Linked DNA regions of Thermogemmata fonticola. The protein of the gene in region 1 interacts with the protein of each later gene in a pairwise test. Links are inferred from orthologs where the notes say so. Each region holds a gene or a part of one and is shown in the gene's direction. Other genes may lie near its edges. The genes, in order: lpdA and odhB.

What was found.
Region 2: the proteins of lpdA (region 1) and odhB interact in binary tests that used the Escherichia coli proteins (3 or more experiments, as listed by UniProt). The link is inferred for Thermogemmata fonticola from one-to-one orthologs.

Annotation. Positions count from the first base shown.
Region 1 is NZ_JACEFB010000011.1:34,076-43,458, forward strand. What follows is about bases 2,644-5,513. They hold lpdA (dihydrolipoyl dehydrogenase), read left to right. Parts: upstream 2,644-3,301; coding sequence 3,302-4,726; downstream 4,727-5,513. Other genes in these bases: H0921_RS13410 (S46 family peptidase), read left to right, coding at 2,644-3,133; H0921_RS13420 (TIGR04283 family arsenosugar biosynthesis glycosyltransferase), read right to left, coding at 4,789-5,513. In the rest of the region: H0921_RS13405 (peptidase domain-containing ABC transporter), read right to left, coding at 1-544; more of H0921_RS13410, read left to right, coding at 815-2,643; more of H0921_RS13420, read right to left, coding at 5,514-5,652; H0921_RS13425 (tryptophanase), read right to left, coding at 5,730-7,103; H0921_RS13430 (GNAT family N-acetyltransferase), read left to right, coding at 7,317-7,784; H0921_RS13435 (3'(2'),5'-bisphosphate nucleotidase CysQ family protein), read right to left, coding at 7,982-8,806; H0921_RS13440 (ABC transporter ATP-binding protein), read right to left, coding at 8,809-9,383. UniProt on the Escherichia coli protein: Lipoamide dehydrogenase is a component of the glycine cleavage system as well as of the alpha-ketoacid dehydrogenase complexes.
Region 2 is NZ_JACEFB010000002.1:129,079-138,535, reverse strand. The notes cover bases 3,513-6,456. They hold odhB (2-oxoglutarate dehydrogenase complex dihydrolipoyllysine-residue succinyltransferase), read left to right. Parts: upstream 3,513-4,254; coding sequence 4,255-5,658; downstream 5,659-6,456. Other genes in these bases: lpdA (dihydrolipoyl dehydrogenase), read left to right, coding at 5,743-6,456; H0921_RS04145 (2-oxoglutarate dehydrogenase E1 component), read left to right, coding at 3,513-4,205. Also shown: H0921_RS04150 (TlpA disulfide reductase family protein), read right to left, coding at 1-977; more of H0921_RS04145, read left to right, coding at 1,242-3,512; more of lpdA, read left to right, coding at 6,457-7,152; H0921_RS04130 (hypothetical protein), read left to right, coding at 7,405-8,250; H0921_RS04125 (hypothetical protein), read right to left, coding at 8,252-8,650; H0921_RS04120 (DUF1501 domain-containing protein), read left to right, coding at 9,138-9,457. UniProt on the Escherichia coli protein: E2 component of the 2-oxoglutarate dehydrogenase (OGDH) complex which catalyzes the second step in the conversion of 2-oxoglutarate to succinyl-CoA and CO(2).

The DNA of each region.
Region 1 (9,383 bases):
CCTGCTTCGGAGCCGGCCACGGAGGAGTCGTGACGGCGATGGGAATCGGTTCCAGCCATTCCAGAACCACATCCGCGTCGCTGGCGCCTAGGATAGCCGCTAGCTCATCCGCGCTATGCCAGACCGGCTCTTCCTTATCCGAGGCGATGAGCAAGCCCCGGCTTCCCTCAGCATCTTCGATAATGAACCACCGCCCGCTCCCCGTGGGCGTGATCGCAAAAATGAGCAGGGGAACTTCCTCACGGTGGATGTAGGACAACGCCTCCCGGATCGAGTAGTGATGGGATTGCAGGCGAATCCCCAGTCCCTCGGCCGCTTGAGCCAAGCGGATGCGTGAGGCCCGCGGCAACGTCGGCTCGATCCGCTGCACCGCCGCCCGATAAAGCTGGGCGGCATGCTCCAGATCGAAAGGCAGATCGCAAACCTGCGCCAGATATTCCAGGATTCTGAGCGATTCGATATCCTGCGCCGAGGCTGGCTGCTGGGCTTTCAAGTCACTGAGCACCGCGATCTCCTCGGAGGGGGTTGTTCGTCGCCGTCGCATTCCGCACATCCTGCCTTCCCGCCACGGTTGCGACTCGCCGGGGTCGGCTTCCGAGTGCTTACCGAAGGCTTTTTGTACCATGATAACCTGGAGAGAGGGAGTTGTCCCACCGCCTTCCTTCCCTGTCACGGATTCCTGCCTGGCCTCGTCGTCGCTGCTGGCCTGCCGGCCGTTCCAGGCCGTACCATGACTCCAACCCAGGGGCTAGCCTCCCGCCTGGCGGGATTGTCTCTCTGAGGCGGCCGATCGCATGGGGAGCTGCGGTTAGCTATGACGGCGGCCGAGGCTCGATTTCGCTGGCGGAGCGGCAGGGGCGGACAAACGCAACGGGAACGCTATAACGTCGCCACCAGCGGGTTGTGGCCCACACCACGGCGGAGGGAAGGGGACCTCAGTCGCGGCGGGCAGGACGCAACCGTTCGACCTGTGGAGGGGCAGATCATGCGCTCCCGGTTCATCACCTTGGCAAAAAACGTGATTCTAGCAGTGGGATGGCTTATGATGGCGGAACCCGTCTATGGCGATGAGGGGATGTGGCTGTTCAACCAGCCGCCGCGGGAATACTTGCAGAAACAGTACGGTTTCGCCCCGGATGACGCCTGGTTGGAACATGTCCGGCTGGCCTCGGTCCGCTTCAATTCCGGCGGCTCCGGCAGCTTCGTCAGCCCCTACGGCCTGGTGATGACCAATCACCACGTGGCTTCGGATGATCTGGCCAAGCTGTCTACCCCGGAGAAGAACTACCTGCGTGACGGCTTCCATGCGAAAACTTTGGCGGAGGAGTTGCCTTGCAAGGGGCTGGAGCTGAACGTCCTTATCGGGATCCAGGATGTGACGGCGGAGGTGGAAAAGGCGGTGCCGCCGGGGACCCCGCCCGCCGAGGCGTTCAAGCTGCGCCAGGCCCGCATCGCCGAGCTGGAGAAAGCCGCCGCTGACCCAGACAAAAACATCCGCGCCGATGTCGTCACCCTTTACGCTGGCGGGCAATATCACCTCTACACCTTCAAAAAGTACACTGACATCCGCCTGGTTTTCGCGCCGGAAAAAGACGCCGCCTTCTTCGGCGGAGACCCGGACAACTTCGAATATCCCCGCTACTGCCTCGATGTGGCCTTTGTGCGCGTGTACGAGAACGGCAAGCCGATCAACAGCCAGCATTATCTGAAGTGGAGCGCCCAGGGGAGCCGGGAAGGGGAGCTGGTCTTCGTCTCGGGGCATCCGGGCCGGACCAACCGGGGCAATACGATGGCGGAGCTGAAATACCTGCGGGACACCGGCTATCCCTATCTGCTCCAGCGTCTCAACCGGCTGGAGGTGCTGCTGAGCGCCTGGAGCGCCCGCAGCGAGCGCAATGCCCAGCGTGCGGAAGATGAGCTATTCAGCATCCAGAACAGCCGCAAGGCGCGGATCGGCGGCTTGGCGGGCCTGCTCGATCCCAAACTGATGGCCCGCAAAGAGGCCCAGGAGAAACGCCTGCGGGACTATCTGACCCATTTGCAAGTGCGGATGCAGCCCCTGCCGCCTTGGCACGCCGAGGCCACGAAAGCCTTTGAGGTCATCGCCCAGGCGGAAAAGGTCCGGGCCGAGTTGATCCGGGATGTCACCCTGCTGGAAAACGCCGCCGGCTTCTATTGCGCCTCCTTCGGAATCGCCCGAACCCTCGTCCGTGCTGCCGAGGAGCTGCCCAAACCCGGCGGAGAACGCCTGCGCGAGTTCGCCGACGCTCGCCTGCCCAGCCTCAAATTCCAGCTCTTCTCCGATGAACCGATCTATGAAGACCTGGAGATCGTCAAACTCACCGATGCCCTGACCTTCCTGGCGACGAGTCTGGGAGCGGAGCACGAACTGGTTCAGAAAGTGCTGGCTGGCAAATCCCCCCGCGAACGGGCCTATGAATTGATCAGCGGCACTCGCGTCCGCGATGTGGAGTTCCGCAAGAAAGTCTTCGCAGAGATCGAAGAGAAGGCCAAGGCCGGCCAGAAGGTCGAGGTCAGCCGTTGGAACGATCCGATGATGGATCTGGCCCTGCTGGTCGATCCGGCTGCCCGCGCCGTACGCAAGCGCTTCGAGAATGAAGTCGAGGAGCCGAAGCGCCAGGCTTACGCCGCTTTGGCCAAGGCCCGCTTCGCCATGGATGGGGACCGGGTCTATCCTGATGCCACCTTTACCCTGCGTTTGGCCTTCGGCGTGGTCAAGGGGTACAAGGAAGATGGCAAGGACGTGCCGCCGTTCACCACCTTCGCCGGCATGTTCCAGCGAGCCGAGGAGCAGAAGCATCAGCCCCCCTTCGTGCTGCCCAAGCGCTGGCTGGAGCGCAAAAAGGCCCTCGATCTCCAGACGCCGCTGAACTTCGTCTGCACGGCGGATATTATCGGCGGCAACTCCGGCTCGCCGGTCATCAACAAAAAGGGGGAGGTCGTGGGCCTGATCTTCGATGGCAACATCCAGTCGCTGGTGCTGGACTTCATCTACGATGACGAGCAAGCGCGGGCCATCTCCGTCGATAGCCGGGGCATTCTGGAAGCGCTGCGCAAAATCTACGATGCCCAGGACCTGGCGGATGAGATCACCGGCGTCCTCAAGCGCTGACAGAGAAAGGGAAGGAGAGGAGCGGAGACAGGGCGAAGGTAAGGCGGAGGCGGGGGTCCAGCCGAGCGGCGGCGCAAGAGGGGCGGCGGAGCGCTGCCGGGGACCGGAGGGACCAATCAGGCCGTGGCGGAAGCGGCTGCCCCAGCTTCCCAAGGGAGTGACACAGCGATGGCGGAAACCCGCAGCACTCAGCTCCTGGTGATTGGCGCCGGACCCGGCGGCTACCCGGCGGCGTTGCATGCGGCCGATCGCGGATGGGCCGTCACCCTGGTCGATGAGGATAACCGCCTGGGCGGCGTCTGCCTCAATCGCGGCTGCATCCCCTCCAAGGCGCTGTTGCATATCGCCCGGCTCCTCCATGAAGTCCGCGCCTTGGCGGAACAGGGCGTGCGCTTCGAGGGACCGCAGATCGACCTGGAGCGCCTGCGCAGCTACGTCCAGAAGCAAGTCGTGGGCCGGCTCAATAGCGGGATCGCCCAGTTGACCAAGGCCCGCGGCGTCCAGGTGCTCACCGGTCACGCCACCTTCCTCGACCCGCACACCGTCCGGGTGCGTCCCAGCGTCGGCGAAGAGCTGACCTTGCGCTTCGAGCATTGCATCCTGGCTCCCGGCTCGCTGCCCGTGGTGCCTTCCGCCTGGCAGGTCGATCCCCAGCGCATCTGGGATAGCACGGCCGCCCTGCAACTGTCCTGCCTGCCGCCGCGCTTGTTGGTCATCGGAGGGGGGTACATTGGCTTGGAGATCGGCACCGTCTATGCGGCCCTGGGCAGCCAGGTGACGGTCGTGGAAGCCTTGGACGGCCTCTTGCCCCTGGCGGACCGGGACCTGGTGGCGCCGCTGGAGAAACGCCTGCGTCGGGAGTTCGCCGCCATTTACGTGAACACGCGGGTGGCCAGTGTGCAAGCGGCGGAGGAGGGGATCGCTGTGACCCTGGAAGGCCGGGATGTGCCGGAACGGCTCCTCTTCGACCACGTGCTGGTCGCCGTGGGGCGCCGGCCCAATACGGCCCATCTGAACCTGGACAAGGCCGGGGTGCAGGTCGATGAGCGTGGTTACATCCGCGTCGATGCACAACGCCGCACCAGCGTACCGCACATCTATGCCGTGGGCGATGCGGCGGGGGAGCCGGGACTGGCCCACAAGGCGACAGCGGAAGCACGGGTCGCCGTCGAAGCGCTCTTGGGGGAACCGGCGGCCTGGCAGCCCCGCGCGATTCCAGCCGTGGTCTTCACCGATCCGGAAATCGCCTGGGCCGGCCTGACGGAAAAGCAAGCCCAGGCGGAAGGGATTCCCCACGAGGTCCTCAAGTTCCCCTGGACCGCCAGCGGCCGCGCAGTAACCCTCGACCGCACCGAAGGGTTGACCAAACTCCTCGTCGAGCCGGACAGCAAACGCATCCTGGGCGTTGGCATGGTCGGCGTCGGTGTCGGAGATATGATCGCCGAAGGAGTGTTGGCCATCGAGATGGGCGCCGTCGCCCGCGACCTCCTGGAAACCATTCACCCCCATCCCACCCTTTCGGAAACCCTCATGGAATGTGCCGAGCTGGCTTACGGTGCCTCCGTCCATATCGCTCGTCCGAAACGCAGTTAGAGCTGCTCGTTGGAAACACCCAGCGCGTATAAGTGAGTGTTGCTTGTTCAACGGAGTGAGTGCTATCCGTGGGCTACGCCGTCCGAAGCGTGTCCCCGGTTCCTTCCAGGAAGTGCGGCGTGAGAAGAGCGGTTCTGGCCCCTTGGCTCTGATGTTTCTCGTTGCCTAAGCGCTTCTACGCCGGCGGCCGGCGGTGGGGCCGCGTAGTATTCCTGGTACAGTTTCTCTACGATGGTTTCGCCATGCCGGGCCAAACGCCGCCGGATGCGCCAGTTCTGCCACAGCACGGGGAGCAGTCCCCGCTTTTGGAAGCGGCGCGGAGAGACCGTCACGGGAAGATCGAGATAGGCGAGCGGTCCGCTTAGCTGCAAACGCCGGGATAGGGCCACATCTTCCAGAAACGGCCAGGGGGGAAAGCCGCCGATGGCTTCCAGGACCGAGCGGCGGAAGAACTGGGCCTGGTCGCCGTAAGCCAGTCCCCGGCGGGCGCGGCGGCGATCGGCCCATTCGACGAGACGATACCACCAGGCTGCACTGTCAAAGCGATGGCCCAGGCAGCCGCCCACAATTTCGGGATGATCGGCGAGCCGTTGGCGGACCCGTTCCAAAGCCACAGGGGGGAAGATCATGTCGGCATGGGCGATCAGGATGATGTCCTGCGGACAGAAATCCAGGGCGTAAGCGATCTGTCGGCCTCGGCCGCGCTGAGGACAGGAGAGAACCAGGGCGCCGCCTTGCTCCGCGATGGCCGCGGTCCCATCCGTGGAGCCGCCATCGGCGACGACAATGCACTCGGCCGGTGCGCTTTGCTCCTGAAGCGACTGGAGCAGCAGGGGCAAGCAATCCGCTTCCTGCCAGGTCGGCACGATGACAGCCAGGGTGAGGGTGCGTGAGGGTGAAGGCCGGTCTGTCATGGAGCGGTTCATCCTTCCTCCAGGGAGGGGGGAAATAAGAGAAAACAAGGATGCAGGGGGACGATAACACTTGTCGCGGTCCAGCCGGGTCAAATCTCCTCAAAGCGGGCGGTGAAATGCCGCAGTAGCGGGGGTGCGTCGATGAGGCGCAAGCCGCGGATGGACGAGCGGTCGGCGTAGACTTCCGCCACGGCTTCGATGACGTAGTCGATGTGGCTTTGGGTGTACACCCGGCGGGGGATGGCCAGGCGCACCAATTGCATCGGCGGATGGATCATGCGTCCCGTGGCCGGGTCCTGCCGTCCGAACATGACGCTGCCGATCTCGACGCCGCGGATCCCCGCATGGCGGTACAGGGCACACACCAGGGCCTGGCCGGGAAATTCATCCGGCGTCAAGTGTTCGCAGAAATCGGCGGCATCGATGTAAATAGCGTGCCCCCCCGGCGGCTCGACGATCCGCACCCCGGCATGCAGCAGACCTTCGCCCAGATACTCCACGCTGCGGATGCGGTATTGCAAGTAATCCTCGTCCAGCACTTCCTGGAAACCCTGGGCCATCGCTTCCAGGTCCCGCCCTGCCAGTCCGCCGTAAGTGATGAACCCTTCGGTCAGGATCAGGAGGTTGTTGGCCCGCTGGGCTAGCTGATCATCCCGCATGAGCAGCACGCCGCCGATGTTGACCAGCCCATCCTTCTTGGCGCTGATGGTGGCGCCGTCGGCCAGAGCGAACATGTCCCGGACGATGTCCCGCACGGAGCGGTGCTGCTGTCCTTCTTCCCGCAGTTTGATGAAGTAGGCATTCTCGGCGAAGCGGCAGGCGTCCAGGAACAACGGGATGCCGTAACGGTCGCAGACCTGGCGCACCGCTCGAAGATTGGCCAGGCTCACGGGTTGGCCGCCGCCGGTGTTGTTCGTGACGGTCATCATGACGACGGGGATGCGTTCCGGCCCCACCTTCTGGATTAGCTCTTCCAGCCGGGCCACATCCATGTTCCCCTTGAAAGGGCGGCGCAGGCGGGGCTTTTTCCCTTCTTCGCAGAGCAGGTCCACCGCCTCCGCTCCGGAGTGCTCGATATTCGCGCGGGTGGTGTCGAAGTGGCTATTGCTCGGCACGATCTTACCCGGCCCGCCGAGCAGCTCGAAGAGGATGCGTTCGCTGGCCCGGCCTTGATGCGTCGGCAGAACGTGGGGCATGCCGGTGATCTCCTTCATCACGGCCTCGAAACGATACCAGCTCCGCGCCCCCGCGTACGACTCGTCGCCCCGGAGCATCCCGGCCCACTGCTCGCTGGACATCGCCGCTGTGCCGCTGTCGGTGAGCAAGTCGATCAGCACCGCCTCCGCCGGTATCAAAAACGGATTGAAATAGGCGGAACGCAAAATCGCCTCCCGTTCCGCGCGTGTGGTCAACCGTAACGGTTCCACCATCTTGATGCGAAAGGGTTCGATGATGGTCTTCATTCTGGGTTCCTCGGCGCCCGCTCTTGCAGCCACGACAGGGTATGATCCATATTACCGGACTGCCGAGCGAGCCGATAGCCTGACCCCCGGCTGCCTGATGGACCGATAGCTTGCCGCTGGGGGTGGGCGAAGAGTCGATCGCCCGCCCGCTCCGGGCCGCTAAAGCAACGGAGCGCTCGCTGCCTTCGCCAACTTGCATGAGGGAGCCTGCCGATGATCCGCCTGCTCCAACCGCCGGATGTCCCCCCGTTGCTGGAACTCACCGCGCAGACGGATATGTTCCTCCCTCACGAACTGGACGCTCTGGAGGAAGTCTTTACGGACTACTTCGCCGCCCTGAAGGATTACGATCATCACGCCTGGGTTTGGGAGGCGGAAGAGCGCTTGCTCGGCTTCGTCTACTATGCCCCGGCACCGCTGACGGATCGGAGCTGGTATCTCTACTGGATCGTCGTGGCAAAGGAGTACCAGCGCCAGGGCTTGGGCAGCCGATTGCTCCAATTTGTGGAAGCGGACCTGCGCACCCGCGGAGCACGTCTGTTGCTCGTCGAAACGTCCTCCAAGCCGTCCTACGCTCCGACTCGCGCCTTCTACCACAAACACGGTTACACGCTTTGTGCTACCGTGCCGGACTTTTACGCCGATGGCGACAGCCTGGTCATTTTTGCCCGCCGCCTCTGAGACTCCGCGGCCTTCTGAGAGTCGCCGGTATGTTGAAGGCTTCCCCAGGTCTTGGCCCGCCTGGCTTCCCCTGGCTTTTCCCTCGGCATCGAACCGCTGACTGTTGCTCGGCTTGAGCCCCGAGGTCCGGTGACACAGGTTCGTCTTGGCTCTCCCTCGGCGCAGAAGGAGGGGGGGCATGGCAAGGCGAAACGAATTCAAGCGGAACGGAAGCGTGCCGTCAGGGGTTGGAGACGCTGAAGGGCCTCGGCGTGGCACAGGCCATTGGTGGCGAGCAGTCCGCGGCGCTGGGCGAAGTCGTCCGCTTGATAAGCGATGGGTTGGCCGAAGAGGTCGGTGACAGTGCCGCCGGCTTCAGTGACCAGCAAGTGTCCCGCGCAGATGTCCCAGTCGTGAAAGGTTTCGTAGGTGTTGGCGTAAACGTCGGCTTCGCCGCGGGCGACACGGGCGAGCTTGACGCCGCCGGAATAGGTCTCCTGAATGTGCTTGGGTGTGAGCAGAGCTGCGGCGCGGCTGACTTGGCCAGGTTTGGCCCAGGATTGCACCAGGATGCACTCGGAAAAGGGGCGGCGGGAGACCTGGCAGCGGACGGCGGTGGCATCCCCGACATAGGTCCAGCAGCCGCCGCCCTGCCGCGCGAAGGTGATCCGATTCTGGGCGGGTTCAGCGACGACTCCCACCACTGGCATTCCCTCGGCCAAAAGGCCGATCATCACGGAGAACTGGCCGTTTTTGCGGGCGAACCCCCGGGTGCCGTCGATCGGATCGACGACCCACGTCCGCGGGCCGCGCTGTGCCACAGTCTCGAAACCGCTGATCTTCTCCTCCGCGCAGAGAGCATCGTGGGGGAAGTGGTGGTGGAGCCGATCCAAAATCAGTTCCTGCGCCCGCCGATCGACGGGGGTGCTGATGTCGGCAGGGGCATCCGGAATGGCTGTGAAGGCCTGGTATTCCTGGCGGAGGCGCTCCGCGGCTTCCTCCGCCACCTTCAGAGCGATCGTCAATTCCCTATCCCAGGGCATGGCTACTCCTGTGGGTTGGATGCCGTCTCGGCGACCTGGGCTTCCGCCAGCAGTTGCAAGCGGCGGTAATAGTCGTTGCGCTGCCACAATTCCCGGTGGGTGCCCATGTCGCTGATCTTACCGTTGACGATGAGGAAGACCCGATCCACCCAGCGCAAGGTGGTCAAGCGTTGGGCCAGGACGAGGATGGTCCGTCCGGGAGCGACGCGCTGCAAGGTGTCGTCCAAGAGCACTAAGGTGTCCTCATCCACGGGCGGGCCGGGTTCCTCCACCACCAGAATGCTAGGATCGCGAACCAGGGCGCGGGCCAGAGCGATCCGGAAGGCTTGGCCGGGAGTCAGCGGCACGCCATGCTCCCCGATCACGGTTTCGTAGCCGTAGGGGAGACGTTCGATGAACTGGTGGGCATGGGCCAGTTTGGCCGCTTCGATGATCTGCGGCAGGCGGTACTGCGGGTCGCCGCAGCCGATGTTGTTCGCCACCGTATCCGTGAAGACCCATTCATCCTCCATCACGAGGGCGACTTGGAGGCGGAGGGATTCGTGCGTGACCCAGCGGATGTTTTTGTCTTCGATGC
Region 2 (9,457 bases), on another replicon or contig:
ACATCACCGGAGGCGAAGTGGGCTTCCGCCACAAAGTAGAGGGCAATGGGGTCCTTATCGCCGTTGAGTTTCAGCAATCCTTGGGCACTGCGCAATGCGAGAGCCACCAGTTCTTTATGTTGGTTCGCTTGGGACGAGTTGGTGAGTAGGGCGGTCAGGCTCTGCAAGGCGGCGGGGTCCTCGCGGCGGAGCGCTTGTTCGAGGATCTGTTCCGCCGTCTTCTGAGCCTGTTCGACCCTCTTGAGTTGCAGCAAACTGAGAATCCGGGGGGCATTGAAGTAAGGAATCCCTCCCATCTCCGGATGATTTTTCTCGAACGCTTCTAGCTTTTTGAGAAACTCTTCGGGGTTCCGGGAGGCGGCAAAGATGCTATCAACCTCCTGCTCGACCCTTTCGACTTCTGCTAAGTCGTCCAGCTTCCACTTGTCCGCCACCACTTTAGGCAGAACGACATCCAGATACATGGGATGGCCGATGTAAGCGATCTTGCCTTGGCGATCCACCACGAAGCAACAAGGAATACCACCGCGACCCGCCGCCTTCATCCACGCATCATAAGTGCCGCGGTCCTCGCTGTAGGCCAAGCGGTATTTCAACTTTCGTCCCCGCTTCTCGACAAAGCTAGTCACCTTAGCCAGGGTGTTATTGGGATCACGGGCCGTGTAACCGATGAAAATCACTCCCTGGTCCTTATACTTCTCCTGCAATTCGCTCAAATGGGGCATCATCACGATGCAGGGACCGCACCAGGTAGCCCAGAATTCGACCACATACACATTCCCCTTCTTCAATTGGGTAACGGGATCGCCATTCCACCACTTATCGGCTTTGAGATCAGGGGCTGGATCGCCAGCTTTTAGGGTCGCTCCTGCTTTGGGAACACCAGGTTGACCGGCGGCTTGGGGAGTCGGCGCCAGCATGAATGCAGCGATCACCCCCACGATTCCTCCTAACACTTTGTGTCCTGAGCGCAACATGGGAATCCCCCTTGCAAAGGTTACGTGATATCGTCCGTCACTTCCTCCGCCACGTTTTCGCTATCATATCGTCTCTGCTTGGTATTTGATACCTGTTTCTCCAGGTCATTCTCTCCAGGCAGACGTAGTCTCAGCTCGCCCTCGGCCATGAGAAGGAAAGCAACCCGGAAAAGCTGGCTTGTAGCAGGGGTCAACATGAGTCCGACTTTCTCGGATAGCTTTGTTTCTACTTATAATTACGCTGACAGGGGCTGGAGATTGCCAATGTACAGCGAAAATGGACCGCTTCTCGAAGAGTTGTACCGCCGCTGGCGTGACAATCCATCGTCAGTCGATTCGAGTTGGGCCGCCTTTTTCTCAGGGATGGAGTTTGCCAGCCGAGGGGAAGATGAACGCCGGGTCGTTTCTGGAAGCGACGAACTGCGCCGGCAAACGGGTGTTGAAAGGCTGATCCACTGGTACCGCCAAGCGGGTCACTTGCAAGCTCATATCGATCCCTTGTCTGCCGGTCCGCCGCCTCCCTCACCCCTTCTCGACCTAGCCAATTTTGGCCTAACGGCGGCGGATTTGGACCAAACCGTCGATGCTTCATCAGTGTGGGGCTTGGGCGGGCCGGTCCGCTTGCGTCAATTGCTGGAACATCTTCAGGCCAGCTACTGCGGCAGTGTGGGCGTGGAATTCATGCACATCGACTCGCTGGACATCCGCAACTGGATCGCTCAGCGTCTAGAAACCCAGCGAGGGCAATGGCGGCTGGGTCTGCGGCAACGCTATCGCATCCTCATCACTCTGCTTCAGGCCGAGACCTTTGAACGGTTCCTGCACACCAAATACGTGGGACAGAAACGTTTCTCCCTGGAAGGCGGAGAAACGCTTATTCCAATCCTTGATGCCCTCATCGAGAAAGGTCCGGAACTAGGCGTGCGCGAATACGTGCTCGGTATGGCCCACCGCGGTCGCTTGAACGTTCTGGCCAATATCCTCAACAAACCCTTGGCGGAAATCTTCTTTGAGTTCGAGGACAATTATCTGCCGCAGTCTACCATCGACGGAGACGGCGATGTCAAGTATCATTTGGGATTCTCTGCCGATGTGGAAACCTCAGCCGGTCAGAAGGTGCATATCTCGCTGACCCCCAATCCGAGCCATTTGGAAATTATCGATCCGGTGGTTCAAGGGCGAGTGCGTTGTAAGCAACGGCTGCACCAGGATCGCGAGCGGAAGCGAGGCATACCGATTCTCATCCACGGCGATGCCGCCTTTGCGGGTCAGGGCATCGTCATGGAAACGTTCAATCTGATGAACCTGGCAGGTTATCGCACAGGCGGCACTCTCCACATTGTGGTGAACAACCAAATCGGCTTCACGACCAATCCCCGCGATGCCCGTTCGACACAGTACTGCACGGACATCGCCAAATTCGTCCAGGTGCCGATCTTTCACGTCAATGCGGAGGACCCAGAAGCCTGCGTCGCGGTTGCTCATTTGGCTTTGGAGTTCCGGCAACAATTCCAACGCGATGTGGTCATCGACCTGGTTTGCTACCGCAAATGGGGCCACAACGAGGGAGATAATCCCAGTTTCACCCAACCGCTGCAATGCCGCATCATCGAGCAGAAGCGGCCCATCTCCCAGATCTATGCCCAGAAGTTAGCCGAACTGTCGGCTGAGCCTTCTCAGGAATCGCTCACTGCGGAAGTGTCCGCCGCCTTGGATGCCGAGTTTCAGGACAGGCTGGTCGAAGCCTTACGGCATGCCGATGTCGCCGTTGCGGAGTACCGGCAGAAGCTGGAAAGCACGTTGAAAGAGGTCCGCGGCCAGGTGGCGTTGGGACAATCCCGCCGCCGGGGCATGGAAGGGTTTGGGGGGCGCTGGCGCGGCTTGCAACGCCAGTACACGCACACGGTGGTAGAAACCGGCGCCGCAGGTCGACATCTGGATACCGTGGCTGATGCTTTTGTGCATCTTCCGGAAGGGTTCACTGTCCACCCGCAACTGATCAAATTGCTGCACAGCCGACACGAAGCGGTTCGGCAGCGCAAGTCCGTAGACTGGGCGACAGCCGAGGCCCTAGCCTTCGGCACATTGCTGCTAGAGGGGATTCCTGTTCGCCTCAGCGGTCAAGACAGCCGCCGCGGCACTTTCTCCCAGCGTCACGCTGTGCTCGTAGATTATCACACCGGTGCCGAGTACTACCCTTTGGCCCATTTATCCCCGAAACAAGCCGTGTTCGAGGTCTACGATAGCAGCTTGTCCGAAGCGGCCATCCTGGGATTCGAATATGGTTACTCCCTCGATGATCCGTACACTCTGGTGTTATGGGAAGCCCAATTCGGCGACTTCGCTAATGGTGCCCAAGTCATCATCGATCAATTCCTCGTCTCCGGGGAATCGAAGTGGAACCGTTCCAGCGGCTTGGTTCTGCTGCTGCCTCACGGGTATGAAGGGCAAGGGCCGGAGCACTCCTCCGCCCGACTGGAACGCTTCCTGCAAATGTGTGCGGAAGACAACATCCAGGTGTGTTATCCCACCACTCCTGCCCAGTACTTCCACCTTCTGCGCCGGCAGGTGAAGCGGCCATTTCGCAAGCCGCTCGTGGTGATGACACCCAAGAGTCTGCTCCGCCTGCCCCAAGCGCAATCCCCCGTCACGGAGCTGGAAGCCGGACATTTTCACGAAGTGCTCGATGATGCGTCAGCCAATCCGGAGGTGGTAACGCGTGTGCTCCTGTGTTCCGGGAAGATTTACTACGAACTCCTCCGCCACCGGGAACACCTGCAAACCGTCAGTGTGGCCTTGGTACGGCTGGAGCAATTGTATCCCTGGCCCGGAGAACAATTGGGGACCGTTCTGGGCCGTTATCGACGCTGCCGGGAGTGGCTCTGGGTCCAAGAGGAACCCCAGAACATGGGCGCGTGGTCGTTCGTGGAACCACGCTTGCGAGCGATGGGTTTCCCCGTGGAATACGTCGGGCGGGATGCCGGAGCCAGCCCAGCCACGGGTTCGTTCCACGTCCATCAGCGAGAGCAACAGCTTCTGGTGGAAGGAGCCTTCGCAACCACTCCCCCCAGTCCAATCGGCCCTGGCTCGGTCGGGTGGATCACTCCTACTCCTCAATCGGCCAACGGCCCCCCAGGCGCGGAGTCTCCTCTCGCCCTGGTTTCCGAGATATCGCAGGCACCATCACCCCAACCCATAATAATCGCTAACGAAGGATCGACTTCCTGACCAACCACACCATCACAAGCCAGCTATTGCACCAGAGGAGCCAACTTTCATGCCTCAGATCGAGCTAGTCGTTCCTGCCCTGGGTGAATCGATCAGCGAGGTGACACTGAACCGCTGGTTGAAACCGGATGGCGCTTGGGTCCGTGCGGATGAACCTGTGGCCGAATTGGGAACCGATAAAGCCACTCAGGAACTTCCCGCTCCCGCGGCTGGTAAGCTAAGCTGGCGCGTGCGTGAAGGGGAAACAGTACGCATTGGTACAGTCCTCGCTGTAATTGACACGGAAGCGACAGCATCGGCTGAGTCCCGCCCCGCAGATATCCCACCCCTGGCTGAAACACTCCCTCCGGACCGATCGGCACAAGCTGAAAAGAGCACCGTTCCCCCAGTAACAGCCCCTGGAATTGGTCCGTCAAGCGGCCCGGTGCCTCCGCCACCGCTTTCACCTTCTCCGGTGACTCCTCGTTCTTCGCCGGCGGCCGCGCGACTGCTCGCGGAAGCCCAACTTAGCGCTGCTGAAGTCACGGGAACCGGACCGGGAGGGCGAATCACCAAGGGGGATGTGCTCGCGGCTATGGCCCAGCGCACCCCCGCGGCTACGAGCGCTGGAGCTTCCACTCTCCCTCCCTCTCCTGGCGGCGACGGCTCCACTCCAGGTCCTCTAGCTCCGCCTTCAGCCTCCGCCTCGTTAGCCCCGTCTCTTTCTCCCCCTTCTGTTTCCGCTCCCTCGGCTGGAGCTACTCCTACTGGGCGGTCTGTCACGCGCGAACCGATGAGTCACATCCGCCGCCGCATTGCCGAGCGGCTTCTGGAAAGCCAGCAAACGACCGCGACGCTGACCACCTTCAACGAAGCCGACATGTCCACCATCATCGAACTGCGGCAACGTTATAATGAACGATTTGAAAAAAGGCATGGAGTCAAGCTGGGATTTATGTCATTTTTTGTGAAAGCTGTTGTGGAAGCATTGAAAGCATTTCCCATCATCAATGCTAGAATTGATGGACAACATATTGTATATCATCATTATTATGACATTGGTGTAGCCGTGAGTACAGATCGTGGATTGATAGTGCCGGTGATCCGAGATGCGGATCGCCTCAGTTTTGCGCAGATTGAATCCGCCATCGCCGAATTGGCACGCAAAGCTCGTGAGGGCCGAATCACACTCCAGGATTTGGAGGGGGGCACATTTACGATTACCAACGGCGGGGTATTTGGCTCTTTGCTCAGCACACCGATTCTCAATCCCCCCCAGTCAGCCATTTTGGGAATGCATGCTATCCAGAAGCGAGCAGTCGTTGTCCAAGACCAGATCGCAATCCGCCCCATGATGTATCTGGCTTTGAGTTACGATCACCGGTTGATCGACGGTCGCGAAGCCGTTCAGTTCCTCGTCCGTGTGAAGGAATGTATCGAAAATCCTGCAGTTCTGATGTTAGACTTGCCGTAATTGGAAATACAGATATACGTAGATATAATCTACATTGTTGACCTTAATTGTGCCTTCCCCTGAATTCTTCTGGATGCTCATTTTATGGCAGAAACTTACGATCTGTTGGTCATTGGCGCGGGTCCAGGAGGATATGTGGCCGCGATCCGTGCCGCACAACTGGGGCTGCGAGTGGCATGTGTGGACAAACGTAAGCAACTAGGCGGCACCTGCCTGAATATCGGGTGTATTCCGTCCAAAGCGCTCCTCGATTCTAGCTATTGGTACGTCCAAGCGCAGCAGCACTTGGCCAGCCACGGCGTGCGGCTCTCCGGCGTTACTCTTGATCTGGCAACTCTGCTGGCTCGCAAAGACCGCATCGTCCATGAACTGACCCAAGGCATCGCATTCCTGTTCAAGAAATATGGCGTTGATTCCTATCACGGCGTGGCCCGCTTGAACGGCGGTCATCAAGTGGTCGTGCAACAGGCGGAAGGGACGGCACTCCCCTTGCAAGGACGTCATATCCTTCTGGCAACGGGAAGTGTTCCCGTAGAACTGCCTTTTCTCCCCTTCGATGGCCAAGTCGTTGTCAGCTCAACCGAGGCCCTCCATTTCACCACTGTTCCGCAGCATCTGCTGATTATCGGCGCGGGATATATCGGATTGGAACTTGGTTCCGTCTGGCGCCGGTTGGGAGCCGAGGTCACCGTACTGGAAGCGCTGCCTCGCCTATTACCCCACACGGATAGCGAAATCGCCGGGGAGCTTCTCAAGCAATTGACACGTCAGGGAATGCAATTCCATTTTCAAACACGCGTCATCGAAGCCCAAGCAGATGGCAACGGGATCACTCTCGTGGCTTCTTTAGCCGATGGCACACGCCGAACCTTCCGGGGCGATCGCGTTCTCGTTGCCGTCGGGCGCAAGCCTTACACTGAGGGATTAGGCTTGGAAACTGTGGGCTTACGCCTGGACCCGGCAAGTGGACGCCTGGCTGTCGATGCTGACTATCGCACGGCGGTGCCGCACATCTTGGCGGTAGGCGATTTGATTGCTGGTCCGATGCTGGCCCACAAAGCCAGTGCCGAAGGCGTAGTCGTGGCAGAACGCCTAGCCGGAATGAAGCCCCGCGTCAACTACTCCGCCATTCCCAGCGTGATCTACACTCATCCAGAGGTGGCTAGCGTCGGTGCGACAGAACAGGAGCTGCAACAGAAAGGCATCCGCTACCGCGTTGGGCGATTCCCTTTCTCGGCTAATGGGCGGGCCAAAGCCCTCGGCGATACGACCGGCTGGGTCAAAGTACTCGCTGAGGAGGACACAGACCGGCTGTTGGGCGTGCACATTATCGGTCCTCAAGCCTCAGAGTTGATTGCGGAGTGCGCTACTCTTCTGGAGTTTCACGCTTCTGCCGAAGATGTGGCCCGGTGCATCCATCCCCATCCGTCCCTCAGTGAAGTCCTCGCCGAAGCCGCTCGTATGGCATGGGCCGGCAAACCCTTGCATTCCTGAAAATCGGTTCGCACTCTCTTTCCCGCTTTGGATGCGACAGCATACCCTGCCAAGCGACTCCGCAGTACGCCTCTTGCCGCTTCCATCCGAAGTAACGTTCCCTCCCTTCCTTTCATCTCAAGATGTGGGGAAGTAAAGTCATACTTCCCTGAGCGACAACCGATGGGAGTTCCATGGGAAGAGTTGGTGGGGACCCTCCTCTCCGTTTCCAACCCTCCTCCCTTCGCATCCCTGAGAGAATGAGCGTTGCAGATGAATAGCAAGACGGGTATTCTGGATCGGTCACGTGTCTATTTCTCCCCTTGGGTGGGGATTTTGTGGTTGGCGCTGCCGTTTGGCGAGGCGAAGGCAGAGGATGAAAAGCGGATACGCCCCAACGTACTTCATCCTGCTGCTTTTCCACGCGCGGCCTTGGAGTTGGACAGGAATTCTGTTGACGTGGGTTTGGTCCTTCCCTTGGGGAATGCCGCTCCTCCTCAAGCTATTGGCCAGAACCGGCATTACATGATTCTCTTCGGCGGTCAGGCGATCCCTTTCCGACCGCGTACGGCACATACATGGGCCATTTTTGCCAAGGCCAGCCGGCAGGCAGATGGTACCCTGGCCGTCGAATGGTTCACAATCAGTTGGCTTCCAGCCGAAGGACCCGTCCGGCCCCTGCGCCTGTGGCCTCAGCCGGGGAAAAACTATACGCTTGAGGAAACGATGCAGCGGGCTGCGGAGCAGAAGGACCGCATCTCGATGTGGGGACCTTACGAAATCTCGGCCTTACGCTATGAGCTAGCCCGGCAATGGTTTTTCCAACTTAATTCCGGCCAAGTTCGCTATCGTGTATTAGATACGCTTTGGTACAACCCACGGATCGCCCATTGCGTCCATGCCGTCACTTACGCGGATCCCGATCTGTACCGCCGGATTCAGCCGGTGGTACGTGTGGGGGAACCGGGCACTAGCCGACTCGCGATGATGTACGTCCGCGCCGGCGCATTTCTCCAGCCGGAAATTACTCACGATTGGCTCATACCTGTCATCGGCTTGGACCGCTACCCTTTTGTCCGCCGGCTTCCGGGAGAGCGGATTCCCCGCGAATTCCGCTAGGTCACTTCTTCCCTTCTACCGTGACTACCTTTTGACTGTTGAGTATCCCTTGTACCTGTTGGACCACCTGCAACGCTTCCTCTTTGGTGGAATACCCCACCACACCGATGGCCAGGGATTTCCCTTGAGCATTTTTGATGCGGAACCGCCAGCCATCTTTGGCCTGGTAGACCTCAACGACTCCACCACTCGCTCCTGCCTTCCCCACCTCCTTGGTCTGGCCGGGTTCCCTTATGGTGGCAGGTGCTTTGCTTCCATTCTCTTTTTTCTCCACCTTCTGCTTGTCTTTCTGACCCGCGGATGCAGCCTGAGCCAACACCTCCGCTGGCGCGCCTGCCTTCAGCAAAAGGCAGAGACCTACCCCCGCGAGCACTCCCATCAGGTAACGTGTTGGGCGCATAACAACCTCCAGAAACTGTGTTCAGCTCACTGCGGCCCAAGTCGGACCAGCCTGGCCAACCATCTGATTAGGTCTCACAAGCGGGACAGTCGCACATCATAGTAAAAACTTTTCCCTCTTCCAAGCCAAAGCAACCTGGATATCTGCTGACATACATAAGAATCGAAGATCGGGTGGCAAAACCAGGCAGAGGAATTCAGCCTGCGGTGGTTTGGCATGCCCTCTGGCCAATTCCCTGAGCAAGACAAACAAGAGCTTGAGGTCCATTTCTTGATCAGACTTGTCGGCTACGGAGGAGTTTTTTCGGAACTTGGGCGGGGGATTGGCGTCATAGTCTATAGCAGCGGCAAATGAGGGGGAAGAGGTTCCCCTCGACGAGCACGGTGACGTTTCCCAAAGCTGTGCTAGGTTAATGTATCCGCTGTTTGAGTGAGGATGTGGATAACGCGGTAGCACCCCGATTGTTGTGTGACACGGAGCCTTTGCCATGTTCGGAATCACAGATCGCCGCCATTTTCTGCAACACAGTATTGCCTCTGCGGGCTTGACACTGCCGGGGCTGGAGTTTCTGGCTAAAGTTCGGGCCGCGGCTCCAGAAATGCGGAAAAAGCAGAAAAGCCTCATCATCCTCTGGATGGCCGGTGGACCGCCGACGATTGACATGTTCGACATGAAGCCGGGCAGCCCCAATGGCGGCCCTCATAAGCCGATCAACACCGTGGTCAGCGGCATCCAGATTTCGGAATATCTGCCCAAATTGGCGAAAGTCTTCAATCACTTGTCGATCATCCGCTCGCTCAACTCCCG